One region of the Brevibacillus nitrificans genome, then DNA from elsewhere that is predicted to be linked to it. Evidence: riboswitches for the same ligand, from Rfam matches in the RefSeq annotation. Region 1 holds a riboswitch; each other region holds the start of a gene.

Region 1 (10,640 bases):
GTTTCTTTTCCGCTTCGCTTTTCTGCTTGTGCTGCCGAATCGCCAACGAGTTCCTTATGCGAAATATGCTTCATGAAAATGAAAAAGAAAAGGGCAAACAACAAGGTACTGGCACTGTTCAACAGAAACGTCAGCTGAAAGGAGAAAGCAGCCACTACGCCAGCAAGCGATGTACCAATGGCCATTCCCAAGTTATTGCTCACATACACAATATTGAACAACTCACGGCGCTGCTCTTTCCAGCGAAATCCGATAAAGGCTTGAATCGCCGGAGAGGAGAGGTTAAAGGTAAAGCCCAGGCCGATCATCAGAGCCAAGTAGATTGTCCAGCTTTGGGAAAAGGGAATCGCCAGCTGAATACAGCCCTGCAATAGCAAAGCGCCTACGATGAGTCGCTTGGCACCGAGCCGATGAAACAGGGAGCCACCTACAAATTGACCGATAATTCCGGCAAGTGACTGCAGCATGAGAGCGAAGCCTGCTTCTGTCATGGAGCGCTGCAGGACCGTATGTACATACAGCGTATTCAACGGCCACATGAAAGCGCTTCCGGAAGCGTTGATAAAGCTAGCCACCAAAAACAGCAAGGCTTCTCGCGGATAGCGTTGTAAGAGTGAGGGAGGAGAGAACATGGGACTCATCCTTTGCGGTAAGATATGGAATAGTATAACGATTATAAAATACATTGTAAATAAAAATGTTTAGTAAATAACCTTGCCTATCAAACCAAATAAAGGCTGCTCCACTTTCCGTGGTTTCGAGTATACTAAACAAAGCGGAGAGTCGAATTACTATCGATACAGAGATTAAAGGTGGAGTTATTCTATATGCGAATATGGAAACGAATGTTGTTAATCGTGCTTGTAGTAGTTGCCGTATCGGCAGGATACTACGGGTATTCCTTTTATCAGTTTGCGCAAGATATCCAAGAGCCGAATGTCATTACCCCGCCGCCGCCCGATGGGGGAGCTGCAACGAAGGCGGCCGAGATCCCGCAATGGGACGGCAACGATCGCGTCAATATTCTCTTGATGGGTGTAGACCGTCGAGGGATGAAGAACAATGGATTGCCACGCTCGGACTCCATGATGCTGGTCAGCGTCGATCCTGTTACGAAGCGGTTTGATTTGTTCTCGATTTTGCGTGATACGTATGTAGACATCCCGGGCAACGGCAGCTCCCGGATCAATGCTGCCATCGTGGATGGTGGACCGGAGCTGGCCATGAAAACGGTCAGTCAATTCACAGGTCTGCCTGTCGATCGCTATGTCATTACCGACTTTGAAGGCTTTAAAGCCTTGATCGATGCGGTAGGCGGTGTCGAGCTGGATGTAGAGAAAAACATGTATTACCATGATCCGACGGACAAGGGTGTCTATGACATCAATCTGAAGAAGGGCCTCCAACAGCTGGACGGAAACAAGGCGTTGCAATACGTCCGTTTCCGACATGATGCCACTTCCGATTATACCCGTACCGAACGTCAGCGTAAATTGTTGGCCGCAGTAGCTGATCAGATGAAAAAAGGGACTACGCTGCTGCAATTGCCTTCGATCTTAAAAGAAGTGACACCTTTTGTCCAAACGAATATCAGCACGATGGATATGTTGAAGCTATCTGCGCTGGGACTGAATTTGAAAACGCAAAATCCAGGGCAGTACCAGCTGCCACCGATGGGGATGTTTCGAGAATCCCATCGAGCAGGCTCTGTCCTCGTACCGGATGTAGATCAGGTCCAAGCCTTCATCCAGGAAACGCTGGAGCCACCATCCACCCAAACCAATACGACCGTGGAAGATTCCACTACGAGCAGCACGCCTCAATGAGCGTGCTGTTTTTTTTGAACCAAAATGGCTTTTTGGGGGAAGACTAACCATGATTTGCTAGGCATGGGGGTGAACATGGATGGATCAGGAAATGGCGCGCAGGTGGTTGTCCAATACAGGAGACCTGGTCGTAGAACATATCGATGAGCCGAATGGCCGTGTGCGCCTATACTATCTGTCCACTTTGGCAGATGCGAGTATCGTATACAACGAGTTGATCCCGAAGCTCCGTCTACTTCCGCTGGAGACAGTCGGGGTAGACGAAATGGAGAAACAGCTGGGAGTGGCAAGCAGCAACCGGGTTTACGAAGTCCAGGAAGCCGTGAGCCGGATGATCCATAACGCTATCTATGTTCACGTAGAGGGTGAAGCATTCGGGCTTGCCATACCGAGTGACGGCACGGCTGGGCGGAGCATCCAGGCTCCCGAAGTGGAATCTGTCGTCTTAGGTCCCCAGATTGCATTTGTCGAAGAGCTCAATGTCAATCTATGCATCATTCGAAAGTACATGCCGACTACACATCTGTTTCATGAGCGGTTGGTGGCAGGGACAGAAATACCAGTCGATATTTCAGTCCTGTACCTCGAGAACATTGCAGATCCGGAAAATGTGAATACCGTACGCCAGCGCATACAGGAGTTGAACGTCGACAGTCACCTGGATTCCAGTATCCTTGCACAATATATTGCGGATAATGAGCGCTCCCTGTTTCCCACGCTGCAGCAGACAGAACGGCCAGACAGGGTTATCCATGGCTTGCGTCAAGGTCAAGTAGCGATTTTGGTAGAGGGAAGCCCGTTTGTCTTGCTGGGGCCGACTACCTTGTTACAGTTTTTTCAGTCCCCGGATGATTACTACCTGCGTTGGGTTCTGGCTACCTTTAACCGGGCGATGCGGATGTTTGCCATGATCCTTTCCTTATTGCTTACGCCCGTCTATGTAGCTGCTCTCACCTATCATTATGAAATGATCCCTGCCGACCTGCTCCTCTCACTGGCACAGTCCCGATCGCGCGTACCGTTTCCTCCTCTCTGGGAGGCATTTTTGATGGAGATCATTATTGAGCTGCTGCGCGAAGCCGGAGCGAGGCTGCCCACGAAGGTCGGCCAGACGATTGGTATCGTGGGAGGTATCGTAATCGGTCAGGCGATCGTTCAAGCAGGGTTTACCAGCAACATTCTCATTATCATTGTAGCGCTTGGGGCGCTATCTTCCTTTATAGCGCCCAGCTACATGATTGGCTCAACGATTCGGGTGATTCGCTTCCCGATGATTTTATTGGCCGGGCTGCTTGGTGCGATGGGAATTGTGGCTGGCTTCAGCTTTCTTGCCAGTCATTTGCTCCGTCAGACCAGTTTGGGGCGTCCTTACATGTATCCCCTTTATCCCGTTCGCTTTGGAGATTGGAAGGATGGATTCATTCGAGCTCCACTGTCTTCTCTATGGCTGCGCTTCAAGTTTTTCAATCCGCAGCAGAAAAAACGCTTTAATCGGGAGCAGGGCCAAATGAAGAAAGACATCGACGAGTGAGCGAGGTCTACATGAACATAAACGAAACGATAAAACCGACGAATACCATATCGGCGTACTTGGCGGGATTTCTCGTTCATGCGACGCAGATCGGTGTTGGTGTGTTAGGTTATCAACGGGTCATTGCTAAGGAAGCCGGACACGATGCCTGGATTGCTGTCGTGCTTGCAGGACTCGCTACCCATTTGATCGTTTTGGTGATTACCAAGACGCTGAAGAGTTACCCAAATGCAGATATTTATGGCATCCAGATGGATATATTCGGAAAATGGCTAGGTACCGCTTTGGGAGTGCTGTACGCGATTTATTTTTTCTTGTCCGCTACGCTCATACTTCGAACCTATGTGGAGGTCGTCCAAACCTGGGTATTCCCGAATCTGCCGACCTGGGTATTGACTGCGATCATTTTGTTCCTCGCGATCTACACGATCATGGGTGGAATCAGGGTGGTCGCAGGGTACACCTTCTTTTCAGTAAGTGCGACCATCTGGCTCGTCTGTGACTTGTATTATCCGTTGCAGTATGCACAGTGGGAGTATTTGTTCCCGATTCTGGAGGCGAATGCAGAGCAATTGTTCAGGGGCATGCTCGGCATGACTTTGAGCAGCATCGGTTTTGAGATTCTGTACGTCATCTATCCGTATATTCAGAATAAGGAGAGGCTATCTCGAAGTGTCCAGACGGGAGTGCTCGTCACCAATCTTATTTATACAGGAGTGATGATCGTATCCCTGGTGTTTTTTAGCCAAGGGCAGCTCATGAGGACGATCTGGGCAACCCTCAACTTGAAGAAGATGGTCTATTTTCCTATTCTGGAAAGGTTTGAACTCATCGCCATCTCTGTTTGGCTGCTCGTAATTCTCCCTAACATCATGGTGTGTATCTGGTCATCGGCACGCGGCTTCAAGCGGCTCTTTGGCTGGAGTTTGAGGAAGACGTTGGTAATGATCCTGCCAGTCATTTACGTCATATGCTTGCTCCTGGTAAGCCGGAATCAGATTAATCAACTGAATGACCTCTATGCCAAGATCGGCTTGTATGCAGCTTATGTGTACCCACTCTTACTGTTTATACTCGTCAAATGGAAGCAGCGAAGAAGGCGCATCAAGGAGGGAGCTGCAGATGCGAACGTTCCCAAATAGTCCGACTGGGGCAAGCAGGAGAGGACTTCTGAACCTATGCTGTTCCGTAATCCTGCTGGTCACGGGCTGTTCCGACAGACAAATTTTCGACGAGACAGGCTTGGTGACAGTAGTAGGCTATGATCTCGAAAAAGACGGCAATGTCCGCGGGACGATCGTCATGCCCTCCATCAATCCGGAGGCAAAGGAAAAAATCCAGTTGATTTCCGCCGTAGGCAAGACGAGCAAAGGAATTCGAGACAAGGCGAATTTACAGTCTGACAAGAGGGTGCTAGGTGGTCAGCTACGTGTGGCACTCTATAATGAAGCGCTGGCGAAACAGGGATTGGGAAACATCGTCGACACCCTCTATCGGGATCCGTCCATCTCCAGCAGGCTTTACCTATGTGTGTATGAAGGCTCGACCTACGATTTGTTAACGTATCCGTACAAGGAACTGGGGAACATCGGTATCTACATGTACCGGATGATCGAGCAAAATGTAAAAGGAGAGAAAATCCCCTCGACCACGATGCATGAATTTTTTCGTGCTTACTATGATCACGGGATTGATCCGCAGCTTCCTTACGTTGTACGAAAAGGAAACGAGATTGAAATCAAGGGAGTCGCGCTGTTTCAGGGTGATCGCTACGTGGGCTGGATCACGCCCAAGGAAGCGTTTCTGATTAAGCTCATGCACGGCAAGTTCAAGATCGGAAGCTACGACACGGCAGTGCCTGCTAAAGTGTTCGGGAAGTACGTCGAGAACGAAAAGGACAGAAAGAAAGAGGTACAGCTTGTCTTTGACACGATTTCTTCCAACTCCACAATCAAATTGACGCATGCATCGCCTGCTCATTTTGATGTCAGTATTAAATTGAAAACACGGATATTAGAACTGACAATGCCGTTGAAAGTAGATGAAACCGACGTTTTGCACATCATGGAACGGGAGCTGGAAAAGGAGTTGGAGGAGAAGCTGCTTCAGGTCGTGAAAAAAATGCAGGATATGAATGTAGACACGGCTGGATTTGGGATCATCTATCGTGCGAACCGCCGTGGGATGGGGGAAATGACGATGGAGGAATGGCGCAAGATGTTCAAGCAGGCTACTTTTCGCTTTCAGGTAGACGCTACCATCATCCGTAACGGTGTAATGAATTAGTCTGCAACGATGTTGTGTTATAAAAAAACTTTTTTCCTCCTATTTCTATTGACGTATGTTTTTCAAAAGGGATATAATCCGATTTGTATTCGCAAATCATTGAAATGCAAAATATGAACATAATATACGTGGAAATCTTTCTTATCAAGAGAGGCGGAGGGACAGGCCCTATGAAGCCCGGCAACCGGCCCATGTCGTACATGGAAGTCGCGGTGCCAATTCCTACAAGATTGCATGGATCTTGATAGATGAGAAGGGTGGATGCGAACGTGATAGACGTTGCAGCCCCTTTTTCGTTTGTGAAAAAGGGGTCGTTTATTTTTCCGTAATAGAAGTAAGGAGTAAGGAAGCGGGAGGTGGATTCGTTGATTCAATTGCGCGATCTGAAAAAAAGCTATCAAGTACAGGGAAAAACGATTCCTGCACTGCACGGGATTGATTTGAAGATAGAAAAGGGAGAAATTTACGGGATCATCGGACACTCCGGTGCGGGGAAAAGTACGCTGATTCGTTGTATCAACCTGTTGGAACGTCCGACATCCGGAGAAGTCATTGTTGATGGTGTAGAGCTGACCAAGCTGGATGATCAGAAGCTGCAGGAACAGCGACGTCAGGTAGGAATGATCTTTCAGCACTTCAATCTGCTGTCCTCCGCAACCGTTGGCGACAATGTGGCGTTTCCACTGAAGCTGGCAAAGCGTCCCAAAGCGGAAATCCGGAAAAAAGTGGACGAGCTCTTGAAGCTGGTGGGCCTGGAAGCTCATCGAGACAAATTTCCGTCTCAGCTGTCCGGTGGTCAAAAGCAGCGCGTCGGGATTGCCCGCGCCTTGGCGAATGATCCGAAGGTGCTGCTGTGCGACGAGGCTACCTCTGCACTCGATCCGCAGACAACCAACTCCATCCTGGCTTTGCTGCTGGATATCAATCGCAAGCTGGGCTTGACTATCGTCTTGATCACCCATGAAATGCACGTGATCCGTTCGATTTGCGACCGCGTAGGCGTCATCGACGGAGGCCGCATCGTGGAGTCGGGAAAAGTGCTGGAGGTCTTCCTCAAGCCGAAGCACCCGACTACACAGGAGTTTGTGGAGCAGGTGGCCGATTCCACTGAGCTGCGTGAAGCCGTTGCCCACGAAAAAGCAACCGGAAGCCGGACGATTGCCCGCGTGACTTTCCTGGGGGAGCAGACGTATCAGCCGATCCTGTTCCAAACCATGCAGGAAACGGGAACAGTCTTCAGCATCCTGCAAGGAACGATTTCCCGCATGAAGGATACGCCATATGGACAGCTGGTTGTCGAGCTGGAAGGCGACGAAAAGCAAAGCATGCATGCGATTGAAACCCTGCGCAAGCGTGGTCTTGAAGTGGAGGTGATTTAAATGGGATTGACACTGGAAAATGTAGACTGGTCTGAAATAGCGGAAGGAACCGGGGCAACACTAACCATGCTGGGCTTCTCGACGCTGTTCGCCGTATTAATCGGTTTGCCGATTGGTGTGATCCTGTTTCTTACATCGCGAGGCCAGCTTCTGGAGAATCGCGCGTTTTACTCGTTCGCATCGATTGTGGTCAACATCCTGCGCTCCGTTCCCTTTATCATCTTGATGATCCTGTTGATTCCGGTGACAAAGGCGATCGTGGGGACATCCTTGGGTGTGCTTGGTGCGATCCCGCCACTGGTGATCGGGGCAGCGCCTTTCTTTGCCAGACTGGTGGAGACGTCGCTGCGTGAGGTGGACCGTGGAGTGATCGAGGCTGCTCAGTCGATGGGAGCTTCCAACTGGCAAATCGTCTGGAATGTTTTGCTGCCAGAAGCACGCTCCGGCTTGATCGCAGCCATTACCATTACGACGGTAACCCTCGTGTCCTACACGGCGATGTCGGGTGTGATCGGTGGGGGCGGTCTGGGTGACCTGGCGATCCGCTACGGCTACCAACGCTTCCAGACTGACGTCATGATCGTCACCGTTGTCATCCTGCTCGTGTTGGTTCAGATCTTGCAGTCCTTTGGGGATCGGTTGGTTTTGAAATTCAGCCGCAAGTAAGATCTTTCCATATAGATTTTGAAAAAGCACAGACAAAAAAAGGGGGATTTTTCCGTGAAGAAATTAGTAGTATCCGTACTGTCTACTGTATTGGCATTCTCTCTGGCAGCTTGCGGAAGCAAACCAGAAGCAACTCCAGCACCGGCTGAAGGTGGCGCACAAGGTTCCCAAGGTGGACAAGAAGTAACCTTGAACATCGGAGCAACTCCAGTTCCACATGCGGAAATCCTGAAATACATCCAACCAAAACTGAAAGACCAAGGTGTAAACCTGGAAATCAAGGAATTTACCGATTACGTGCAACCAAACATGCAAGTAAACGAAAAACAACTGGACGCAAACTTCTTCCAGCATAAGCCTTACCTGGAACAGTTCAATAAAGACCAAGGAATGGATCTCCAACCGGTAGTAGCGGTTCATATCGAGCCATTCGGCGGCTACTCCAAAAAGATCAAGAAAATCGACGAATTGGCTGATGGCGCAACAATCGCTCTGCCAAACGACCCAACCAATAACGGCCGCGCGCTGGCTCTTCTGGAGAAAAACGGCGTGATCAAGCTGAAAGAGGGCGTAGGGATCAGCGGTACTGTAAAAGACATCGTAGAAAACAAGAAAAACCTGAAGTTCAAAGAAGTAGAAGCTGCTATGCTGCCACGTGTACTGGAAGAAGTAGACCTGGCGCTGATCAACACCAACTACGCGTTGGAAGCAAAACTGGTTCCAACGACTGACTCTCTGATTCTGGAAGACAAAGAATCTCCATACGCGAACTACCTGGTAGCTCGTCCTGACAACAAGGATTCCGAAGCGATGCAAAAGCTGGCGAAAGAACTGAACTCTCCTGAAGTGAAGCAGTTCATCGAAGAGAAGTACAAAGGTGCGATCGTACCAGCATTTTAAAGAATGCTTTAATTGAAGGATAAACAAAAGCCCAATTGGTCCCACGTGACTGGTTGGGTTTATCTTTTTTGATAATTGTATAAATATTCATAAAATTAAATGAAATCTTTCCAAACCCCATTCTCAAATCCTCCGTCAGTAAAGTATATTTTGGTGGAATTAGGAAATTGTTAGAGAAGGGGGAACATTCACATGAAAAAGAAAATGCATAAGCTGGCTGGTCTGCTTTTGCTTGTCGGGACGTTGGTAGCTGGCTGTTCTGGAGGAGCGCAGCCGTCTGCTGTTCAACCATCCCAGCAGGAGTCGGGGGCACCCGCGGCACCGACAGCAGATCCGGCATCGCAAGTTTTCCGCGCGAATCTGACGAGTGAGCCTTCCACTGCTGACCCCGGTTTGGCAAAGGATGCGACTTCAGGTGCGGTCGTGCGTGCCACATTTGACGGACTGACGCGTCTGGACAAAGATTCAAAGCCGATGAAATCTATGGCGTCTGACATCAAGGTATCGGAAGACAACCGCGTCTATACATTCACCATCCGGGATGCGAAATGGAGCAATGGGGACCCGGTGACGGCACACGATTTTGAATTCGCTTGGAAGCGCGTGCTGGATCCGAAGCTGGGGGCGGAATACGCCTATCAGCTGTACTACATCAAGAATGCGGAAAAAGTGCATACCGCAAAAGCGAAGCCAGAGGAATTGGGCGTGAAGGCACTGGATGACAAGACGCTGGAGGTCACGCTCGAGAATCCGACTCCCTTTTTCCTCGAGCTGACGGCATTCTACACCTACTATCCGGTTGACAAGAAGGTAGTAGAAGCCAATCCGAACTGGGCGAATGAAGCAGCGACGCATGTGGGGAATGGACCTTTCAAAATGACGAGCTGGGAGCACAAGAGCAAGATCGTCCTGGAGAAAAACGAAAATTACTGGGAAAAGGACGTCGTGAAGCTGAGCAAAATTGAATTCGCGATGATCGAGGATGACAGCACGGCCCTGTCCATGTTTGAAAATGGAGAGCTCGATTGGGCGGGTCAACCGCTCGGGGGACTGCCTACCGATGCCATTCCGTCTTTGAAGGAATCCGGCAAGCTGGTGGTACATCCAAAAGCGACCATGTACTGGTTTAAGCTGAATACGACGAAGCCGCCGCTGAACAACGCCAAGATTCGCAAGGCGCTATCCTATGCTGTGAACCGCCAGGAGATCGTCGATAACATCACGCAGGTCGGGCAAGTGCCGACGATGGGCATGCTGCCGCAATCGATGATCATCAAAAAAGACGGCTACTTCAAGGACAATGACGTCGAGACGGCAAAGCAGCTGCTGGCAGAGGGACTGCAAGAGCTGGGGCTGACCTCGCTCCCTCCGATCACACTTTCGTACAACACGACCGATCGCCACAAGAAGATCGCGGAAGCCTTGCAGGATCAGTGGAAAAAGGGCCTGGGGATTGATGTGAAGCTGGCAAACAAAGAGTTCAAGGTACACCTGCAGGATATGCACGAGCTGAACTACGATATCGGGCGAATCGGTTGGAATGCTGACTTTAACGACCCAATCAACTACATGGAAATGTTCCGCGACCAAAATACGGGCAACAACGATACCGGCTGGGAAAACGAGAAATACAAACAGCTGCTGCAGCAATCGGCGGTCGCAAAAGATCCGGCAGAGCGCACCAAGCTGTTCGCTGAGGCGGAGCAGATTTTCATGGATGAGATGCCATTGATTCCTCTTTTCACAGACGTAGACGTATGGGTACAAAGCGAGAAAGTGAAAGGCGTGCAGGTAGATGGACTCGGCTTCATCGATTTGAAGTGGGCAGAAATGCTGCCGTAAAGACATGATTACGGGACGCTGAGCGGAGCACCTCTTGTGCGGTTTTCAAAACAGAATTGTCATCGTTTCTGCCAAGGACTATTCTTAAGGAAGGCAGAATGTTTTGGAAAATACGTCGCCAGGAGGTGCTCCCATTGAATGAAGCCGTAAATGACTTGCCAAAAGGTGTCCTTCATTTGGCTGGTAATGACTCTACATTTTCTCTCATGA
Region 2 (10,640 bases), on a different contig from region 1:
GCCGCATAAGCGGGCCGCCTCTCCCAATCGATCCACCTTCCATTCCAGAGCGCTTGCGATCGCCAGATAGGCAAGCGGAAATTTGCTCAGAGCCATGACCAGTACCAGCCCGCCCGGTTGAAAGATGAACCGGCTAACCCAGTGCCAGCCCAGCCAATTGCTGGCGAGCCCGTCGGCAGCAGCGAACATCACCCAGCCTTGCGCCAGAATAAAGGAAGGCGTAATGATCAAAATCCACACGGCAAAGTCCAAGAACCGTGCCGTTTGGAAATCCCATCTGGACCGTACGACAGCTAATAATCCTCCCAGCAGCGTCGCAAAGATCGTCGTGCCTATCCCCAGAAACAGCGAGTTTTTCATCGATGCCAGCCATAGTGGTCTGTGGAAAACCTCCAACAGCAAAGACAGATCGCCTACATTCCACTGGCCAAAGAAAACGCCAGGCAGCAAGACTTGAATGATAACGGCGGCGAGGGGCAGCAAAATGAGTAAAAAGAGGAGGGCCAGCACGAGCCAGCCCGTCCGATTTCCATATGATCCGAACATCCTCATCGATTACTTCACCGCTTTGTCTGCAAACCACTGCTTGATTTCCGCTTCGTGCTCGGCTGCCCACTCTGGATCGGCTACGACGAGCTTCGCCTCGGTGGCACGATCACTTTTCGGTTTTACGTCTTTTGCAGACGGTTCAAAGTAGCTCTCTTCTCCCTTGTCGATCAGTTCCTGCTGCACCTTTGGATCGAGGATGAACTCGACAAACGCTTTTGCGGCTTCCACGTTTTTCGTGTCCTTCTGAATCCCTGCTACGCGAACGGAAGCAGGTGCTCCCTCTTGCGGCCATACGATCTCGACTGGCGCTTTGTCGTTTTTCATGCCGTACGCATTGCTCTCCTGAAGGGCCGCTGCCTTGATTTCCCCGCCTGTCAAAGCTTTTGCCACATTGGGATTTTTCGGATAAACATGGGTGCCGTTCTTCAGGATTTGGTCGAAGTACGCTTTTCCTCCCTCCATCCCACGCTGTTCAAAGAACCAGGCGACAAAGGGATACGCAGGTGCTGCTACCGCAGGGTCTGCCATGCCGAGCAGATTGGCAAACTCCGGCTTCACGAGGTCATCCCACGACTTAGGTGCTTTGTCCGCAGAAACCGCCTTCGTGTTGTAGATCAAGACGGAGGCTGCATGCGCGCCTGTCGGGTAATACGTTTTATTGGCCGGGATCATATTCTGATAAGTATCGGTCAAATTATCCACGTTTTTCGGCGTCCAGCCTTCGAGCAGCTGACCATTTTTGCCTAGCTGATGGATCGATGGCATAGCGTCCATCCACACCACATCCCAATGCGGGTTCCCTTTCTCCGCCTCAATCCTGGACATGATTTCGGCACCGTTCCCTGCTACGACTTTCAGCTTGTAGCCTGTTTCCTTTTCAAACATGGGAGCGATGATTTCATCAAAGTCATTTAAGTAAACGACCAGTGGCTCACTGGATTTGCTGTCAGTGCTGCTAGCAGGCTCACTGGCAGCTGGCTTGTTCGTCGCCTCTGTTTGGTTGCTCGTCGCTGTCGCTGTCGAACCGGAAGCATTTTGTCCTGACGGGCTTTGCCCACATCCTGCAAAAACCAGCGTTGTTGAGACAAGCAGAGTGAATAGTGCGAGTTTGTTGCCTAGTGTTTTACGAATCATCAAGGATAGCCTCCCACGTCATTTTCTTCTCACCAACCACTCTACGGCATTTATGTAAGAGGAAAGTAAACGGGATGCTAAGGTTATGTTAAATAGACTCTATGTTTATTGATACCTCTATAGAGACTGTCTATACTGGCTGTGGAGGGATGGCCGTGAACATTCAGCAATTGCGCGTATTTGCCGTCGCAGCCCAGTGCCGGACGCTAACAGAAGTAGCCGAGGAGCTAAAGGTCAAGCAGCCGACCATCAGCTTTCATTTGAAAAAGCTTGAGACAGATTTGGGGGTCGAGCTGTTCTACAAGCAGCCCAGGCAGCTTCGGCTCACAGAAGCTGGGATGGCCATGCTGCCCTATGCACGGAGAATTACGACCTTATTGGATGAGGCCGAGCTGCTGGTGCAGGAGTATCGGGAAGGTGGTAGAGGGACGCTGAAAATCGGCGCGAGCTACACCCCAGCTACTTATTTCCTGCCCCCTTTTCTGGCTGATTTTCAAGCGCTCTATCCAAACGTACTGCCCATGCTGACTGTGAAAAAGGCAAAAGCCATCATGGAGCTCTTGCTCGACTTTGAAATTGATGTCGCCATCGTCTCGTTGCCAGAGGGTCAGAAAGAAGGCCTGCACGTCATTCCCTTGATTGCCGACGAGCTGCGATTGGTGATGTCTCCCTCGCATCCGCTTGCCGCTAGAGAAAAAATCGCTCTTAGTGATTTGCGCAATGAGCCTTTTCTCGTGCATGAGTACGGTTCCACTTCCAGAGAGCTGGCGGAGCTGTGGGCAGAGGAAAACCGGTTTCGCTGGAAAATTCGCATGGAGCTCGGTGCGATTGAGACGATCAAGGAATCGGTCAAGCACAACATGGGCATCAGCATTTTGCCTCAACGAAGCGTCATCCGCGAAAGCCAGCTGAAAGAACTGATCGTTCACGAGCTGCCAGGGTATGTCAATCGCCGCCATATCTGCCTCGTGTACCGCCAGGACGACATTATGGCGCAGCAGGTACGGACCTTTATCGATTTCATCCAGCGCAATGGAAAAGGAATCCAGTCATAAGGAAACCTCTATCGAGGCCTGTTCAAGGTGGAGCGACCGCGTTTTAGCGGTAAGTTTTACCGAAGGAATGCCAGAAGCGGACGCTGAGGCACTTCGCCATGCGCTCCGGAATTCATAAACGTAAACGCTTATAAATTCCTATACGTGAATAAAAACCTCTTTCCCAATGAGGAAAGAGGCTGGATATTTATTGTATGTAGCTGTCTTAAGCGATGCGAACTACTTTTGACTTTTCCGCTTGTGGCAGGAAAGACAAGTCTACTTGCGCGTGAGCTTCTTCCAAGCCAACGTCTTGCGCGAGCAGCAGCGCTTCTTCCTGGAAGGTCAAGGTACAGCTTCCTTCGTTCAATTCACAAAGCCGTTTCAAACGCTTCAAGCGATCCGCCTTTTTCTCCGCTCGCATGCAGTCATTGCGCAATTCGCTGACGTTTACGTGGCGTGCATCCGCGATCATGCTGACGTCGTCTACATGGACGATCAGCCGCTGTCCTTCTTCTGTAACAAAACCGATCGAGCAAAAATGCGCACCTGACATTTCCAATCGAGTGAGAACGGCATTGGCATATACCTCTCCCGTACGCAGACGGATTGAGCTTGCTTCAATGGCCCCGCCTATCTTACGCTCGTTGGCGATCACCGTATACATATCCGTGTAACCGTTAATCTGATAGCGCATAGTACCCTCCTGCTTTGCCAATTGTTGTTGTTGAGACTAATTATCATTAACAGTATTCATCGTATAATGAAAATCATTATCTGTCAATGCTGAGAATGATTTTTATTGAGAATGACAAACTCTTTTTTAAAATGCCCATTCTCATCCACCTTATTCTTCCTCCCTTCGGCAAGCGATGGGCATATACCCGAAATGAGTCCACAGAAAAAAAGACCGTCATCTCTGAGCTGCTCTTTCTCAGGGATAACGGTCTTTCTCACTTTTCATTTAGGCTTTGGCAAAAATACCGAGCTGCTCGATTCGACGTACAGCCTCTGCCAATCGTGCCTCATCCGATAGAAGTGCCGCGCGGACGTAGCCTTCGCCGGTCGGTCCGAAGCCATTTCCTGGCGCCACGACGACATGGGCTTTTTCCAGCAGCAAATCGGAGAACTCGACGGAAGTAAAACCACTCGGAACCGGCAGCCAGGCAAAGAACGAGCCTTGCGAAGGCTGAGCCTGCCACCCGATGCGGTGCAGGTTGGAGAACAGCGCGTTGCGGCGGCCCTCATAAACCGCTACGAGATCGCGCACGCATTGCTGCGACTCTGTCATCGCTTTGGCAGCGGCCATCTGCACAGCACCGAACAAACTGACGAAATAATGGTCCTGAATCAGATTGATCAGACGCACCAGCTCGCGGTTTCCGACCATCGCACCGACGCGCCAGCCTGCCATGTTGTAGGTTTTGGACAGCGTATAAAACTCCACGCCGACCTCCTTAGCACCCGGTACTTGCATGAAGCTCACCGGCTTTTTCCCGTCGTAGCTGATCGCGCCGTACGCGAAGTCGTGACATACGACGATCTCGTTTTTGCGGGCAAAACGAATTGTCTCTTCGTAAAACTCAAACGGAGCGTTTACCGCTGTCGGGTTGTTTGGATAGTTGAGGAACATCAGCTTCGCGCGGTCCAAATCCTCCTGAGGAATCTGGCCGTAATCCGGCAAGAACTGATTTTCAGCGCGCAGTGGCATCATGACCATGCGTCCATCTACCACCGCCACGCCAGACCAGTAGTCCGGGTAGCCTGGATCCGGCACCAGAGCCACGTCCCCTTTGTTCATCAAGACCTGACAGATCTCTACCAGTCCTGTTTTGCTTCCGAACAAAATGGCTACTTCTTCTTCGGGATCGAGGTCAACATCGAACTCTTGTTTATACCAGTGAGCGACAGCCTGCTTCAGCTCGAGGCGTCCGCTGAATGGCGGATATTTATGATGCAGCGGGAGTGCAGCGGCTGCTTGCAGCTCTTCTACGATATGGGCGGGTGTCGGCAAATCAGGATTGCCCTGGCCGAGGTTGATGACATCATGTCCTGCAGCGATCACTTTGTTTACTTTCGCTACGAGTGTGGCAAAAAACTGTGTCGGCAGGCGATCGATCATGTCGGAGGGTTGGATACGCATCTTTCTTCATTTTCCTTTCTGTCGGGTAATGCTGGGAATGTTAGAAAACTTGGCTCCGCCAAGCAAAAAATCCCTTTTTCCTCACAGAAAAAGGGATAGATCAGCTTCGTCACGTCCTTATCTGTCAGGAATTCTCCTGCTGGAATTGGCACAGCATCTACTTCCCGCTATGGGTGAGCAGATCCGCTGCCGGGCTTCATAGGGCCAGTCCCTCCACCTCTCTACATAAGTAAAGCACACGGAATATAATGTTTTGAATCTTCTTCATACTACTTGAGCACTACCGGTGTGTCAAGATCCTTGCTGAATTTGCACGGTCGCTCCGTCCTTGAGCAGCGTCTGTCCCCGCACTACGATCTGCTCTCCTTCTTTCACACCCGCGAGAATCTCGACGGCATCACTTGTCTGCACTCCCGTTTTGACCTCTACTTTTTTCGCAGTCAACTGGTCCAGCCGATACACGTATTGTTTCCCGTTTTCCTCAAACACAGCCTTTCGCGAGATCACCAAGGACTGGGCAGATTGCTGCTGACCGAATTGGATGTTGACCACCATATCCGCTTTCAGTCGGTCATCCCGATTGGCGAGGGATATCTCCACAGGATAAGCCCGCAAATCCGGATTCATGACAGGGCTGATTGCCGTTACCGTCCCTTGCAAGCTTTGCCCGGTTGCCGTGAGCGAGACATGGACGAGGTCCCCTGTCTTGACCGTCGCCATGTCTTTTTCCGATAGATTGGTCTTCGCGATCAAAGGATCTGTATCCACGATCGTGACGACAGCAGATTGAGGCGATGCCATCTCTCCTGCAGAGCCGTGCACCTCTGAAATCGTCCCCGAAATAGGGGCGGCAATAACGGCATTCCCCAGCTGCTGACGCGCGTTTTCCAAGGCGACCCGCGCTTGCTCTACGGATGCCTCCGTGACTGCCACACCTGTTTTTTGCTTCGCGGTCGCGAGCGTCTGCTTGGCGGTATCATACGCGCTCTGTTCGTTCACCAAGACGGCTTTGGCCTGCTCCAGCTGCTGGGCAGATACCGCCCCCTGGTTGAACAGAGCCGCGAGCCGCTCATAGTCTCGTTTTGCATCGTTTCGTGCCTGTTGCGCCGAAATGAGACCGCTTTGGGCCTGCTGCAGGCTTTGCGCCGTGTTGGTCTTGCTTTGCTGCAAGGATGCCGCCGCCAGCTCATAGCTCGCCTGCGCTTCCTTCACCGCGTTTGCTAGATCCGTCTGATCCATCGTGAACAAAACAGCTCCTTTTTGTACCTGCTGCCCCAGCTTTACATGGACCATGCTGATTTTTCCGTTCGCTTTTGGCGTGACTTCGACTGTCTCGCTCGGTGCCAGCTTTCCGGTTACCCCTGCGCTTGCTCCTACACTCCCTCGCTTGACGGTGTCGATCTGGACAGGGACGACCTTGGCCTCTTCCTGCTGAGGTGTCACCTGTGCCTCCTGGCTGCTACAGCCTCCGATGGCTACCGCAAAAGCCAGCAGCAGTCCGATTGTTGCCGCGCTTCTTTTCATTTTCTATCCTCCCTCTAGCAGGCGAGCCGCCTCGTGTCCGCCTGCTCTCTCCCGCATCATACTTCGGTACGAAGCTCGCTGCCTTTGGCTTTCTTCTGTCTACGCTTGCGATTTTTCAGCTTGCTGACCAGGTCGTCAAACCAGGTATAGATTACCGGGATGAGTACCAGCGTGATCATGGTCGAGAAAGAAAGGCCGAAGATCACCACAATCGCCATCGGTGCCTGCGACTCGTTGCCCTCGCCTCCCCCAAAAGCAAGTGGAGTAATCGCCAGAATCGTGGCGAGCGTAGTCATTAAAATGGGACGCAGCCGCAGAGGGCCTGCAGCGAGTATCGCGTCGTTGCGCTCCACGCCTTTTTTCCGCAGCTGATTGACGTAATCAATGAGCACGATGGCGTTGTTGACGACGATTCCGATCAAGAGAATGTAGCCGATGAGCGCAGGTACGCTGAGCGGCTTACCGGTCACGAGCAGCCCGACTACGACACCGATGAAGGTCGGTGGAATCGAAAACATGATGATAAACGGTGTGAACAGCGATTCAAACTGGCTGGCCATAACCATGTAGACGAGGGCGATGGACAGGATGATCGCAAGTCCGAGACTGCCAAACGACTCCATCATTTCCTTGCTCTGTCCGCCAAACTCGATGCTGTAGCCATCCGGCAAAGTCAACGCGTTCAGACGGGCTTGAATATCCGAGGAAACGGAGTTCAAATCACGCCCGACGAATTCTCCGGAGATTTTCACTTCGCGCGTCTGGTTGGAGCGGGCAATCACCTGGGGCACTTCCTGGTTGACGATATCTGCGACAGAGGATAACGCGATCTGCGCCCCTCCTGATGTCGGGATGCGAAGCTGCTGCAGATAAGTGATGTCGTCCTGGTATTTACGCGGCATCATGACGCGAATATCGATCTGATCATCGCCTGTCTGAAACGTCGTGACGGTCATTCCATCAAAGGCAGTACGCACATTGGACAGCACCTGACTGGTCGTCAGTCCGTACAAGCCTGCCCGCGAGGCATTGACGATCACTTGCAGCTCCTGGCTTTTTTCTTCCATCGAGGAGACAATATTGCGTGTTCCTTCCACCTGCTTCATTTCCCCCGCGACGATTGCACTGATGTCTTCCAAAACAGCGAGATCATCCCCACGAACTGTCACTTCCAGCGGAGCCGTGACGGGTCCCCCTGACTGATCCAGCTCCTTTACCTCGATTTCAGGTCCAGAAATATCGGAGAGCTGTTTGCGCAAAAGCTCCACGACCTGCTCCGTCGTGACAGTACGCTGCTCCTTGGGTACCAGTGACACCTGCAGCTGCGCCCGGTTGCTGGTGGATGTGGCGATAATGGAAGGCCCACCGGACGACCCGATGGAGGTATACAGTTGGTCGAGCTCGGGCAGCTGTTTGATTCGGCCTTCTACTTCTTGCACGACCTTTTCCGTCTCCTTTAGCAGCGTGCCATTCGGCATTTTGATGGAAACAGAGATTTTCCCCTGCTCGAGCTTGGGGATGAATTCCGCTCCGACGGCTCCTGAAAGGAACACGGCACCAACAAACAGCGCAATCGTGGCGGCAAAAACCGTTTTTCGATGTGTAATAGCCCAACCGAGAAACCGGCCATACCGGCGAGCGAGCTTAGAGAAACCGATATGGAACCAAATCAGTGGATTCATGCCCCGATATTTCGCTCGCTCCTGCTCATCCATATGCGGAGTCTTTTTCAGCCAGCGGGCGCTCAGCATCGGAACCAGCGTCAGAGAGGCCAGCAGGGCGGCGATATGCGAGTACACAACCGTCAGGGCAAGCGGGCCAAATAGCTCCGAGGCAAGCCCTTCTACAAAAACGATGGGAGCAAAAACAGAGATTTGAGCGAGGGCAGATGCCATGACAGCGGTCCCGACTTCCTTGGAGCCGAGTCGTGCCGCTTCCATCATGCTTTTGCCTTGCTCGCGATAGCGAAAGATGTTTTCGAGGATAACGACCGCAAAGTCAACGAGAGAGCCGAGTCCGAGCGTCAAGCCCGACAGCGAAATGAGGTTGATCGTCTGACCGGTAAAATACATCAGACAGAATGTGGCGATTACGGAGATGGGCAAAACGATCGCAATGATAATCATCGATCGGAAGCTGCCGAGGAACAGGAGCAAGACGAGGATGGAAAACAGACCGCCGATCAGCGCATGCTCGCCAACGGTGTAGATAGAATCCTTGATAAATTGGGAAGAATCGAGAATCATCGTGATTTTGACGTTTTTGGGCAAGACGTTTTCCAGCTGCTTGAGCTCTGCTTTCACTTCGTCTGCCACTTCAATGGTGTTTCCCCCAGACGCCTTGGTTACACTCAAGCCCACACTCGTCTGACCGTCCAAGTACGTTTTTTGGGTGATTTCCTTGTATGTATCCGAAATGGTCGCGAGGTTCTTCAGAGCGATGGTTCCACCGGGCAGCCGGATGGGCGTTTCTCCGATCTCCTGGACATTGCTGTACTCTCCATCGACCCGGATCGCCAGCTTCGTGTCTCCTTCCCGTATGCTGCCCGAGGTACCCGAGAGATTCGTCGCCTGCAAGGCTTGCTGCACCTGCTCGATTCCGATTCCGTATGCCGCGATGCGGTCCGGATCAAGCACGACTTCGATAACCTGGTCTTCCCCGCCAGATACACCTACTGAGGCAATCCCGTCGATGCGCTCCAATCTCGGCTTGATGACTTCCTCCGCCAAGGTTTTGAGCTTAGCGATGTCGCTCTCCCCGGTGACAGACAAGGTCATGATTGGCTCGCTATTCGGATCGATCTTGATAATTCGCGGGGCGTTTGCGTTGTCAGGCAGTCTGCCGCGCACCTGATCTACTTTGTCCCTCATGTTCAAGGTCGCCTGATCCATGTCTGTTCCCCAGTTGAACTGCAGGATAACCTGAGAAGCTCCTTCTGCCGAGTTGGACATGATCTTGTCGACGTTGGCGACGGTTCCGAGCCCCTCCTCGATCGGCTTGGTCACCAGCTTTTCCACCTCGGCGGGTGTGCTGCCTTCCACCGTCGTGACAACGACCGCTACCGGCAAGTTCAATTCCGGATATAGCTCGACAGCCAGCTTGGGCAGGGAAACAAAGCCAAAGATGAGCAAGGCTAGCGCCATCATGAAAATGGTGACGGGGCGTTGAATGGAAAAACGTGACAGATTCATCTCGCATCACTCCCTCCCTTTTTCGGAAACGATTGTTGCCGCACTTCGAGATGCCTGGTCAAAAGCGCCAAGGACTCACTGGCCCTCTCCACTTCAGACGCCTCCATCGAGGAGAAAAGCTCGGGGAAGTACTCGCCTCGCATGAACGGAATCCGGTTCTGGATCGCCTCGACGGAACCGACCAGCTCGACCCACACCATCCGTCTGTCCTGATGGTCCCGGGTACGCTCCACAAAACCGTTCCGCTCCAAACGGTCGACGATTCCGGATACGGTGCTGTAGGAAAGGTCAATCATCCGGCTGATCTCCCCGATCGTCCTTCTGCCCTGCATGACCGGCCCCAGCACAAACATCTGCGGTACGGTCATCCCGCATGCAGCAAGCTCTTGCGCAATCACATCCAGATAGACCTTGTTGAGCCTTGTCAGACGCATTGCCATCCGCTTCTTGTCGTCCACAGCAAGCACCCCAAACTATTTCGCTTTACGAAATGATTATGTCACGCTTCGATATTTCGCATCAAGAAATATTCACTTTGAAAAACGAAGCAAGTTTCGACACCAAAAATGGTTAACAAAAAAGCAGGCTACCCTCTTCCCTGTAGCCTGCTTCCTCACTAAACTTCCACGGTCACTTTCGTTTTCGGCTTCACCTTCCTGCCCGTCAAAAACACCCCGCCGACAATGAAGAGCATCCCGGCAAGCAGATTCCACGTAATCTGTTCACCTAGCAATGTATAGCCCCAGATAAACGCTGTGATCGGAACGAGATACGTTACGAGTGACGCGATTTCTGGACCGCCTTTTTGCACCAGATAGTAAAAGAGGATATACGCGACGCCAGAGCCAAACACGCCGAGCCCCAGCAAGGCCGCGACTGTCCCCCCCGAGCTAAACGCAGAGATAGGGAGTGACTCCGTTGCCAGCGAGACTCCACCTGCTCCGATCATCGAGGTGAGCAGTGTCCCGAACGTAATCTGGTACATCGATAGATTGCCGGGCAAACGCTTCGACAGCTGTCCACCAAATGCGTAGCAGCAAGTAGCCGCAAGCATGCAAAGAAAAC
Region 3 (10,640 bases), on a different contig from region 1:
GAAATAGTCTGGCGTCGACTTGTAGGCGTACTCCCCGTCTGTAAGACCGAGACGGCCCGCATTCGGGAAAGCAGACAAGAGCGCTCCATGCGGAACCTGCGTATGTTCAAACGATCGCAAAATTTCTGCTGGACCGAGACGGCAGTTGAGACCCACGATGTCCGCTCCTGCCTGCTTCAGCTGCCCAAACGCATCTGTCAGCGAGTATCCATCCCGCGTGCGTCCTACCTCGAGCGTAGCCAGCTGGGCGATCAGGGGAGCATCCGTCAACGGACGAATGACCTCCAGCGCCATAAGCAGCTCCTCCAGGTCGAGAAACGTCTCCAAAATAATTCCGTCCACACCGGCGTGAAGCAGGGCAATCGCTTGCTCCTCATACTGGTCCCGGTATTCATCCAGCACTTTTTTACGCACGCGACCTGCCAGAATGGAGCCAATGCTCCCTGCGACATACGCATCGTCTCTTGCGGATTCCCGGGCAATTTTTACGGCTAAACGATTGATCCTCGCCACGCGATGCTCCAGACCATAGCGGGACAAGGAATCCCGATTGGCTGAATACGTATTGGTCTCCAAAAGTCTGGCTCCAGCCGCATAATACGAATCATGAACCTCTTGGACAAGCTTCGGATTCGACAGCGACAGTTCTTCGAAGCTCACTCCGAGTGGGACGCCCAGCCTGTGCAGCTGGGTCGCCATCGCTCCATCTCCTACCAGCAGGTGATCCTGCAAATACTCCCGTAAATCTTTCTTGCCTGTGGTCAACTCAATCACTTCTCTCCTTTTGATTCCGTTTATACTTCAAACACCGACGGTCCGGCATTAAAATAGCGAGCCTCTGGGTGTGCGAATACCATCGCTGATACGGATGCTTCCGGCTCCATCATAAAGCCTTCGGTCAGTTGAACGCCGATATTTTCCGGCTGCAACAAGCGGAACAGCTGCGCCTGATCCTCCAAATTCGGGCAAGCAGGATAGCCGAACGATACGCGGATCCCTTGGTAGCGGGCTCCGAATCGCTCCAGCATGGTCATCTCTGCCGGGTCAGGAATCCCCCACACATCACGCATAATGTGGTGAATCCGCTCAGCGAAAGCCTCTGCCAGCTCCAGCGCGAGTGCCTGCAGAACATGGGAGCGCAAATAGTCTCCGCGTTCCTTTAGCTCGGTAGAACGCTCGCGAATGCCTCCGCCCGCTGTTACTGTCAGGAAGCCGACGTAATCCATTTCTCCACTCTCCACAGGTCGGAGGAAATCGGAGAGGCACAGATGCGGTTCTTCCGGCTGACGCGGGAACTCGAATCGCTCCAGCACCTTGCTGTGATCGTTCGGATCGTAGACCAAAATCTCATTTCCCTGGGATTGCGCCGGGAAGAATTGGTACACCCCGTGTGCGGAAATCGAGCCTTGCTGCTTGGCGTCATTCAGCAAATCCTCCACCAGTCCGTACAGCTCCAGCGTTTTCTCATCTCCGGATTCAATCAGCTTATCTACGTTTCCACGCACCCCGAGATGCTTGCCGAGCAGCATCCGCAGATTCAAGTACGGCTGCAAATGCGTGATCGGATATTGGCGCAAAATGTGGCGCTCGCAATCTGGTGGAACTTGGACAGGTACGGTTTTGCTCACGGCCGAGCGTGCGGGGAGGGTTGGTTTTTTCTCCTCGACGACAGGTTGGGCGGTGGCGACTGCTTCTAGCAGATTTTGCTGCTCCTCCACCAGGCGTTCGCGCTCTTCCGGATTTTGCAGTCGGTTCACGAGGTCCAGACCATCCATCGCATCTTTTGCATAGAGCACGATCCCGCGGTATTCCGGCGCGATCCGGTTGGATGTGAACTTCCGAGTCAGCGCGGCGCCCCCTACCATCATCGGTACGTCAATTCCTGCATCGCGCAAGTCCTGCGCCGTAATGACCATCTGCTGTGCGGATTTCACCAAAAGACCGGACAGACCGATCGCATCCGGCTTTTGTTCGCGGCAGGCTGCGATCAACTGCTCAGGCGGGACTTTGATCCCGAGGTTCACCACATCGTAGCCGTTATTCGCCAAGATGATTTCCACCAGGTTTTTGCCGATGTCATGTACATCGCCTTTTACCGTTGCCAGCAGGATCTTGCCCTTCGCTGCCGCATCGGATTTCTCCATAAATGGTTCGAGATACGATACCGATGCCTTCATGACCTCGGCACTCTGCAGCACCTCTGCCACGATCAGCTGGTTGCCGTTGAAAAGGCGACCGACCTCTTCCATTCCCGTCATCAATGGTCCGTTGATAATTTCCAGCGGTGCATATTTTTCCAAAGCCAGCTTCAAGTCTTCCGTCAGACCATCCTTGGAGCCTTCGACGACATAGCGTGCCAGGCGTTCTTCCAGCGTCAGCTTGGAGACCTCTACGCTCACTTCTTTCTTCTTTTGACGATAAAACTCCGTAAAGGCGGCCAGCGTTTCGTCATTCGTTTCGAACAACAGCGCCTCGGCCAGCTTCCGTTCATTTTCCGGTATCGAAGCATAGCGCTCCAGCTTTTCCGTGTTGACGATCGCGTAGTCCAGACCTGCTACTGTCGTGTGGTACAGGAACACGGCATTCAGCACTTCCCGACCTGCTGCCGGCAATCCAAAGGATACGTTGCTGACACCCAGAATGGTTTTGCACTCCGGCATCGCTTGTTTGATCAAACGAATCCCTTCCACCGTTTCCTTAGCAGAACCGATGTACTGCTCATCGCCAGTTCCGACAGGGAATACCAGTGGGTCAAAAATGATGTCCTGCGGCTTTACTCCGTATTGATTTACCAATATATCGTAGGAACGCTTGGCAACCTCGAGCTTTTTCTCGCGAGTTACAGCCATCCCGGCTTCTTCAATCGTCCCGACGACGACTGCTGCACCGTATTTGTGAATGAGCGGTGCGACTTCCTCAAAACGCTCCAGCCCATCCTCGAGGTTAATCGAGTTGAGAATGGCCTTCCCTTGGGAGTAACGCAGACCCAGCTCCATCACTTTTGCATCGGTGGAGTCGATCATCAGCGGCGCCTTCACCTTTTTTACGATGAATTGCAGGAATTTTTCCATATCCTCGTATTCATCCCGGTCCGGGTCAGCCAAGCAGATGTCGATTACGTGGGCTCCACGCTTTACCTGTGCTCTGGCAATGTCGGATGCTTCCTCGTACTGACCTGCCGCGATCAAGTCACGGAATTTTTTCGAGCCGATGACGTTGGTACGCTCTCCCACGAGCAACGGACGATTGTCGTCTTCCACGTAAACCACTTCGATGCCAGAGACGGCGCTGACCGGTTCCTTCACTTGCTCACGCGGCTTGCAATCCTTTAGCGCCTCTGCCATTGCGCGGATATGCTCTGGCGTCGTACCGCAGCAGCCCCCCGCTACGTTCAGCCAACCCTGCTCAGCGAACGCGCGCATTTTGGCCGCTAAGCCTTGGGGAGTTTCGTGATAATGACCGTTTTCATCCGGAAGCCCAGCATTCGGATAACAGCTGACGCCGCATTCCGCCAAGCCGGACAGCGTACGCAGATGGTCACGCATGAATTCCGGGCCTGTCGCGCAGTTCAAACCGACCGAAACCGGCTTCAAGTGCTCCAGGGAAAAATAGAAAGCTTCAATGTTTTGTCCGGCGAGGGTAGTTCCCATCGGCTCGATCGTTCCCGAGAGCATGATCGGCAGTTCGGTTTGCAGTTCTTCAAACGCTTTGCGGATCCCGATGCCCCCCGCTTTCACGTTCAGCGTGTCTTGGGAGGTCTCTAAAAGAAGCACATCGGCTCCACCGAGAATCATCCCTTTGGCTTGGCGATAGTAGGACTCCACCAGCTCTTCAAAGGTGACGCCGCCTGTCAGAGACAGCGTTTTAGTCGTCGGCCCCATGGAACCTGCCACGTAGCGCGGCCATTCTGGAGTCGAGTAGGCATCCACCGCTTCCTTCGCCAGCCGGGTTGCCGCTATATTGATTTCGAGGTCTTTATCGGCTACGTCGTACTCAGCCAATACCACAGAAGTCGCGCCAAAGGTATTGGTCTCGACGATGTCTGCGCCTGCCTCCAAATACTTTTCATGGATGGAACGAATCACATCCGGTCTTGTCAAATTCAACAGCTCGTTACAGCCATCGTACTCCTCACCGCCAAAATCCTCGGCTGTCAGGTTTGCCTGTTGCAGCATGGTTCCCATTGCGCCATCTAGAATCAGAATTTTTCGGGAAAGCTGCTCGCGAAAAGTTGGTTTCATCAGCTTGCTCCTTTTCGGCCTCTTCTTAGCCGTTTCATACACTGCCCTGTTGTAGTTGCAAGTCTTCCTGTCTCACTTAGTTGTGCGTATACCGGATAAAAGCCTTATCCATGTTTATCTGCACAAAAAAATCCCCTTCTTAAGTAGAAGAGGATTTGTCCGCGAAATACAGAAGCGCCTGAGTCATCCTCTCATCTTTCAAAGCCGTAGCTTTGCTGGAATTGGCACCGGATTTCTACCGGTTGCCGAGGCTTCATCAGGCCAGTCCCTCTGCCTCTCTGGATAAGAGTCGTACATGGTTATGGAGTTGAAATGTCAAACTTCATGAATGTTTGCAAGTATCTTATCACCCCCCTGTCTCTTCGTCAATTGAGAATTTGTCTAATATTTACTCTTGTCTCAAAAGAATGCGCCCATTTTTGGTTGATCTAGACATTCGCCCACGCCAATCTGTGTGTTCGTGTATAGACTAGAGCATAACGGAAAGGAGGGGAAACAAACATGAGTACATCTTTTTGCGGCGGATTCTTTGGTGACAACTTCGCATTGGTGCTCGTACTGTTTATCCTGCTGGTAATTGTTGGGTGCTCCGAAGACTGCTAGTCATAGCGTATGAAAAGGGCCTAGATCCTCTAGGCTCTTTTTGCGTTTGCCTGGATCGAAAAAACCTCCGTTCATTGTCACTCTAAAGCGCTTTTGCTATACTGAATGCAAAAATGACATGTATCGCGGCTTGGCAATACAAAGGAGCGAAACGCTGTGGACACACTAGATGCCCGTGAAAAAGACGAATTTTTATCGTCTCTCGAAAAAATCAAGGAACTGGAGCAAAGTGAATTTGAGACTTACTCCATCGTGAAAAACCGGGAGACGGGTGACCATTATCTGCATTACTTCCTTTCCCATCTCAATTTATCCGCAGGTGGACGTCGAGATGATTACGACTATTTTCTTCCCCTCGATTCTGACGAAGTGCTCGGACTGATGTTTGGCGAGCAGCCTTACCAGTTTCCCGATCATTGGCGCAATCCATACCTGCGCAGCGGAAACGACAACCGGCTGATCCCCTTCGATCCATCCGAGAACTACGATCTGGAAGAAGATGCTGCAGCAGAGCTGGCTATGCTGGCACAGCTCGAGCAATTCAAAGAACAATGGATGAATGCAGAAAACATGAGTGCCGAGGAAAAGGAAAAGCTGACGAGAGAATACTTCGCACAGCTGGACAAGATTTTAAATAAACCGGAAGAGTGAGTTGCGCGAGTGCAGCCTCACCAGTTATAATGCTAGAGATATCGTTGAATCGTTGAAGAGGAAAGTACCTCATGCGAATGACGCTAGCGAGTCGGGGATGGTGAAAGCCCGATGCAGAGCATGAGAGGAAACGCACCTCGGAGATGCGTCCTGAACATTTGCGATTTGCAGATCGTGTAGGGAAACGCCGGGACTGCCCGATACAGCAGGTCAAGCGGTTTTTGCTTTCACGCAAAAACAACAGGAGTGGCACCGCGGGAGCACAACCTCTCGTCTCTTTCTTACAGGAGACGTAGAGGTTTTTTTATTTGGAGCACCCACCCTCTTTCCAATCAGAAAGGAGATTCACATGAGCTACAAACACCAAGTGGCGGAAAAAATCGCCGACGCCCTCGCACAGCAAGGGGTAGAAAACTTTCCAAAAGAAACCGTATACGGCATGCTGGAAACACCTCCAAACCCTGCCATGGGAGATATCGCGTTCCCTTGCTTTCAATTAGCAAAAGCATTGCGTAAAGCTCCTCCGATGATCGCAGCAGAGCTGGCAGAGAAAATCAGTGGAGACCCTTTGCGTGAATCGACTGCAGTCGGTCCCTACGTCAACTTTTTCCTCGATCAAGCAGCTGTTGCGAAGCAAGTGATTGGCACCATCCTCGCTCAAGGAAGTGCCTATGGAGACAGCCACATCGGACAAGAACGCAAGGTCCCGATCGACCTCTCCTCCCCGAACATCGCGAAGCCATTCTCCATGGGCCACCTGCGTTCGACCGTCATCGGTAACGCGATCGCCAACATCATGGAAAAGCAAGGCTACCAGCCCGTTCGCATCAACCATTTGGGCGACTGGGGCACGCAGTTCGGCAAGCTCATCGTGGCGTACCGTTTGTGGGGAGACGAAGCAAAAGTGAAAGCGGAGCCGATCAAGGAGCTGCTGACGCTCTACGTTCGCTTCCACGATGAAGCCAAGGACAACCCTTCCCTGGAAGACCAAGGACGCGAATGGTTCAAAAAGCTCGAGGACGGCGATGAAGAAGCGCTGCACCTGTGGAAATGGTTCCGCGACGAATCCTTGAAGGAATTCATGAAGATCTACGACCTGATGAATGTCTCCTTCGACTCCACCAACGGAGAAGCTTTCTACAATGACAAGATGGATCGTGTCGTTACCTTGCTCGAGGAAAAAGGTCTCTTGACTGAATCCGACGGCGCGCTCGTCGTCAGCCTGGACGAGTACGACATGCCTCCTTCCCTGATCAAAAAATCCGATGGCGCAACCCTGTATGCAACACGCGATTTGGCTGCGGCCCTCTATCGCCACGAGAGCTACGATTTTGCGAAAGCCGTATACGTCGTAGGAAACGAGCAGCGCCTCCACTTCCAGCAGCTGTATAAAGTTCTGGAAAAAATGGGCTATGCGTGGGCGCGCGACATGCATCACGTGCCATTCGGGATGATGCTCAAGGACGGTAAAAAAATGTCCACCCGGAAAGGGAAGGTTGTTTTGCTGGAGGAAGTGCTCTCCCAAGCAATCGCGGATGTGCAGAAAGTGATCGAGGAGAAAAATCCTTCGCTGGCAAACAAAGAAGAAGTCGCTCGTCAAGTGGGCGTCGGCGCGGTCATTTTCCACGACCTGAAAAACTACCGCCTGAACGACATCAATTTCTCTTTGGAAGAAATGCTGACCTTTGAAGGCGAGACCGGCCCATATGTGCAATACACCCATGCGCGTGCCTGCTCCCTGCTGCGCAGAGGCAACTTCCAGCCTGCATCTGCTGCATTGGCAGAGGGCGCGCTGGATAGCAAAGAGGCTTGGGCAGTCATTACACTGCTGAACGGATTCCCGGAAGTCATCGAACGCGCCGCTGACAACTTCGATCCTTCCCAAATCGGGAAATACGTGATCGACCTCGCTCAATCGTTCAATAAGTTCTATGCCAATGTCCGCATCTTGGCGGAGGAAGAAGACATCAAGGCTTCCCGTCTCCAGCTCGTTGCAGCCGTAGTAGCCGTACTCAAGGAAGGTCTGCGCCTGCTCGGTCTGGCTGCCCCGGAAGAAATGTAAGAGACAAATATTGGAAAATGAAAACCGCTGCTCCCCACTCGCTGGGGACGGCGGTTTTTCGCGTTACACGCCTAACAACATTTCGTATGTTTATGCGTCAAACAGATAACAACGAAAGCGAGGTGAATCCCTGTGTGGATGAAGCTATCTGCTGCTGCATTAAATGTTCTCCTTGGGATTGCAGGCTTTTACGTTTTTATTTTTGTCCTCATGACGGGTGGTGCGCTTAGTGGTAGTCAGGCTCCTAGTCCCAGCCCCTTGGGGTATTGGATCATCTTGTTTTACTTTCTCATTGGTTGCGGAGCCAATTTTCTTTTCGCCCGAAAGGCCTCGAGTCCCTGGAGATACTGCCTACTGAGTGTTGGCATATGGATCGTTTCTTTTGTCGTAACGATTCTAGTATAGGTGCTACATTTTTTCACCCATGTCTCTCGCTTTCCCTAGGTTCGCTCATCCAGCTCGCATGAAAAAGAGGCTACCGAATTATTTCAGTAGCCTCTTTCTCAGGAAAAGAATCCTCTTTTCTTTCATGTGAAACGCTGCGGCACGATCACGAAACCATTTGCCCGACGCGATTTCAGCAGTTTGATCAACGCCTCCTGCATAGCAGCAGGACATGTTACCTCTACAAGAACCTCGCTTTTCCGACTCGAAACAAATTTCATTTTCTTTTTATGGAGCAAGAGCTCTATGATAAATCCCAAGAAGAATCCCCCTACTAAGCCAAGCAGCCCCCAAATAATGGGTCCCCAGTACAGGACAAATCCATAGATGGCTCCTAGCACCCCAAAGATTGTGGCACCCATCATGGCTCCATCCAGAATACTTTTCCCATCCACCCGATGGATAGAGTCAATAATATGGGTTTGAGACTCAAGATTTTCCATAGGCAAAGCAACGATATTTTGCGGTGGTACTCCCAGCTTCTCTATATCGTGGATAACGATTTCCACAAAGGGCGAATGTTCAAATGTGGCGATTACTTGTACAACGGCATCGTTTTGTGCTGTGGGTAGATGTGACAACTGTTCAGCCCTCGCTCTGAGAAATCGGATTTGTTCAATATCATATAACGTATTGCTTTCATTTACCGCGGTATACGCCTGATAGATTGCAAAAGCATACATCGAAGGTAAAAAAAGAAACCACTGCCAATCCACTATACCAGGCACGCTGCTAAAATCTCCGAGAAACGAATGGAGCCAGGCACGTATAGCCTCGGACTTATAGCAAACATAGATCCACCAGGCCAAAAGGAATGTGCCCACTACCGTACTGCCGCCATACAATTGGCCCAACCCAGGTGATAAGGCGGACCAAACCAATCCTACCCAAGGATGTTTCTTCTCGAGAATCATCACGTCGAAAAAGCTAACAGCTGATGGGGTAATCGGTGCGTCTTCGATTTCAGCCAAAGAATGGCTTTTATTGATTTCAACCGCGCAACGGTAACTGTCCCAGATGCTATACACAAATACGGCCACATAAAGAAGGCCCCAGCTCTGGTTGATTTGAGCCTTTGCTTCTTCAAACCTGCCAAGAAACGATAAGGCAATGGCCATGTTTATATGAGCCTGGTTGTTGACCACCAGCTCCCAGATAATCAGCAGGAAACCGTGCAGGTACTTGCCGATGTACATGTGCCCAAATCCCGGAAAGGCAGCAGACCACCAAGCTGCAATCCACGGAGTGCGGGGATAGATTGAGTTGATTCCAAATACGGATATTTGCCCTTTGGAATAACGAGGTTTACTATCAGCTGACTGGAACTTTTGATATGGCATTGGCTATTTTCTCCTGCAGCATGAAGTCTCCCTATAATGTAACCAGTAACTTCCATGCCTATCCCAACCACCACCTCGCTAAGCAGCCTGCTGCCAGGCTCCGTCTCTTTATTGAATTTCCATAATATTGCACGTAGAATGAAGTGTCGGAATAAAAGGAGGCGTTCCTATGGCGACACTTGTTTATCACGTAGCAGTTTCACTTGACTACTTCATTGCCGATCCCGGTATGCAGGAAGGAAAAATCGACCAAACACTCTTCCTGTTTGAAGGCGATCATGTGCCGGACTTTTTAGCGGATATTCAGCAATACACCGCGGTATTAATGGGCAGGAAAACGTATGAATACGGGTTTCAATTCGGTGCAAAGCCAGGTGAGCCTGGATACAAAGGGCTCAAGCATTACATCTTTTCCAATTCTCTGCAGTTTGACTCAAACGATGAGGTCGAACTCGTTCGCGGGGATTCTGTCGCCTTCATCCAACACTTGAAGGAAAAAGAAGAAGGGAAACTATGGCTGTGCGGCGGAGGAGAGCTCGCAGGCGCTTTGCTGGAAAAGCAGCTTATCGATCAGCTCGTTCTGAAGGTTAACCCGATCCTGGTGGGCGTAGGAGTACCCATGTTCGGAAGTCTCAAGCCCCGCCTGACCCTGGAGTTGAAGGATCTGAAAAGATTTGATTCAGGAGTACTGAAAACGACGTACGATATTCACTATCGATAGTCTTCTTTCCCGCGATCAAGTGCCAGACAGATAGAAAAGGAGCGACCATAATGATCGCTCCTTGCTTCGTTTGACTTTGATCGAGATGCTTTACGCATCCACATCCGCTTTTTGTTTCTTTCCAAACCACGTCTTGCTAACCAGCTCCACGACTTGCTTGGGCAGCGAAACCGGTGCCTGCGCTTCATTTTCAGCCTCATCTACCATGCGATAGAGCAGCGCTTTGTCATCTGCCGGATCGGACTTGGTTTGCAGCGTCAGCTCTCCTATTTTTCCTGCATTTGTCCATTCCTCGATCATGAGCTGGTATTCCGTTGGAGCCAGTTCGAGATAGTTATCTTCCGAAAGGTCCACTACCGCATACCCGTCATGCTCGATTTCGGCGTCATATGTATTTCCATTGGCAGCTTCGTAAAGAGACAGCTCCTCAGGATCGTTCAGGTTTTGTTTGATCGGCTCAAAATCCGTGATCGTGACCTTAATCCGTTTCTTCATCAATACTCCTCCTCTTGGACCACATTCCAACTCACACTGTACCACATGTCGGTCATCCCTGCCACTGATCGATTAATGCTTGC

What was found. A riboswitch is a leader RNA that binds a small molecule or an ion and turns the genes downstream of it on or off. The one in region 1 is predicted to bind S-adenosylmethionine.
Region 2: it holds a riboswitch for S-adenosylmethionine, as region 1 does, so the genes downstream of both, EDM59_RS25255 (pyridoxal phosphate-dependent aminotransferase) here and EDM59_RS22635 (methionine ABC transporter ATP-binding protein) in region 1, are expected to answer to the same signal.
Region 3: it holds a riboswitch for S-adenosylmethionine, as region 1 does, so the genes downstream of both, metH (methionine synthase) here and EDM59_RS22635 (methionine ABC transporter ATP-binding protein) in region 1, are expected to answer to the same signal.

The regions. Positions count from the first base shown of each region.
Region 1 is NZ_RHHU01000015.1:108,041-118,680, forward strand. It holds gene EDM59_RS22610 (MFS transporter) at 1-632, opposite strand, end outside; gene EDM59_RS22615 (LCP family protein) at 828-1,826, shown strand; gene EDM59_RS22620 (spore germination protein) at 1,906-3,357, shown strand; gene EDM59_RS22625 (GerAB/ArcD/ProY family transporter) at 3,369-4,499, shown strand; gene EDM59_RS22630 (Ger(x)C family spore germination protein) at 4,480-5,643, shown strand; SAM riboswitch class I at 5,782-5,898, shown strand; gene EDM59_RS22635 (methionine ABC transporter ATP-binding protein) at 6,009-7,022, shown strand; gene EDM59_RS22640 (methionine ABC transporter permease) at 7,023-7,688, shown strand; gene EDM59_RS22645 (MetQ/NlpA family ABC transporter substrate-binding protein) at 7,743-8,588, shown strand; gene EDM59_RS22650 (peptide ABC transporter substrate-binding protein) at 8,781-10,430, shown strand; gene EDM59_RS22655 (helix-turn-helix domain-containing protein) at 10,565-10,640, shown strand, end outside.
Region 2 is NZ_RHHU01000017.1:428,474-439,113, reverse strand. It holds gene EDM59_RS25275 (ABC transporter permease) at 1-546, opposite strand, end outside; gene EDM59_RS25270 (extracellular solute-binding protein) at 556-1,683, opposite strand; gene EDM59_RS25265 (LysR family transcriptional regulator) at 1,839-2,738, shown strand; gene EDM59_RS25260 (hypothetical protein) at 2,944-3,414, opposite strand; gene EDM59_RS25255 (pyridoxal phosphate-dependent aminotransferase) at 3,682-4,860, opposite strand; SAM riboswitch class I at 4,975-5,092, opposite strand; gene EDM59_RS25250 (efflux RND transporter periplasmic adaptor subunit) at 5,152-6,384, opposite strand; gene EDM59_RS25245 (efflux RND transporter permease subunit) at 6,441-9,575, opposite strand; gene EDM59_RS25240 (MarR family winged helix-turn-helix transcriptional regulator) at 9,572-10,033, opposite strand; gene EDM59_RS25235 (DMT family transporter) at 10,192-10,640, opposite strand, start outside.
Region 3 is NZ_RHHU01000003.1:1,497,861-1,508,500, forward strand. It holds gene EDM59_RS09055 (bifunctional homocysteine S-methyltransferase/methylenetetrahydrofolate reductase) at 1-765, opposite strand, end outside; gene metH (methionine synthase) at 795-4,241, opposite strand; SAM riboswitch class I at 4,430-4,530, opposite strand; gene EDM59_RS09065 (YjcZ family sporulation protein) at 4,743-4,844, shown strand; gene EDM59_RS09070 (hypothetical protein) at 5,001-5,495, shown strand; T-box leader at 5,539-5,776, shown strand; gene argS (arginine--tRNA ligase) at 5,845-7,557, shown strand; gene EDM59_RS09085 (hypothetical protein) at 8,085-9,341, opposite strand; gene EDM59_RS09090 (dihydrofolate reductase family protein) at 9,511-10,062, shown strand; gene EDM59_RS09095 (hypothetical protein) at 10,153-10,557, opposite strand; gene EDM59_RS09100 (deoxyribonuclease IV) at 10,610-10,640, opposite strand, start outside.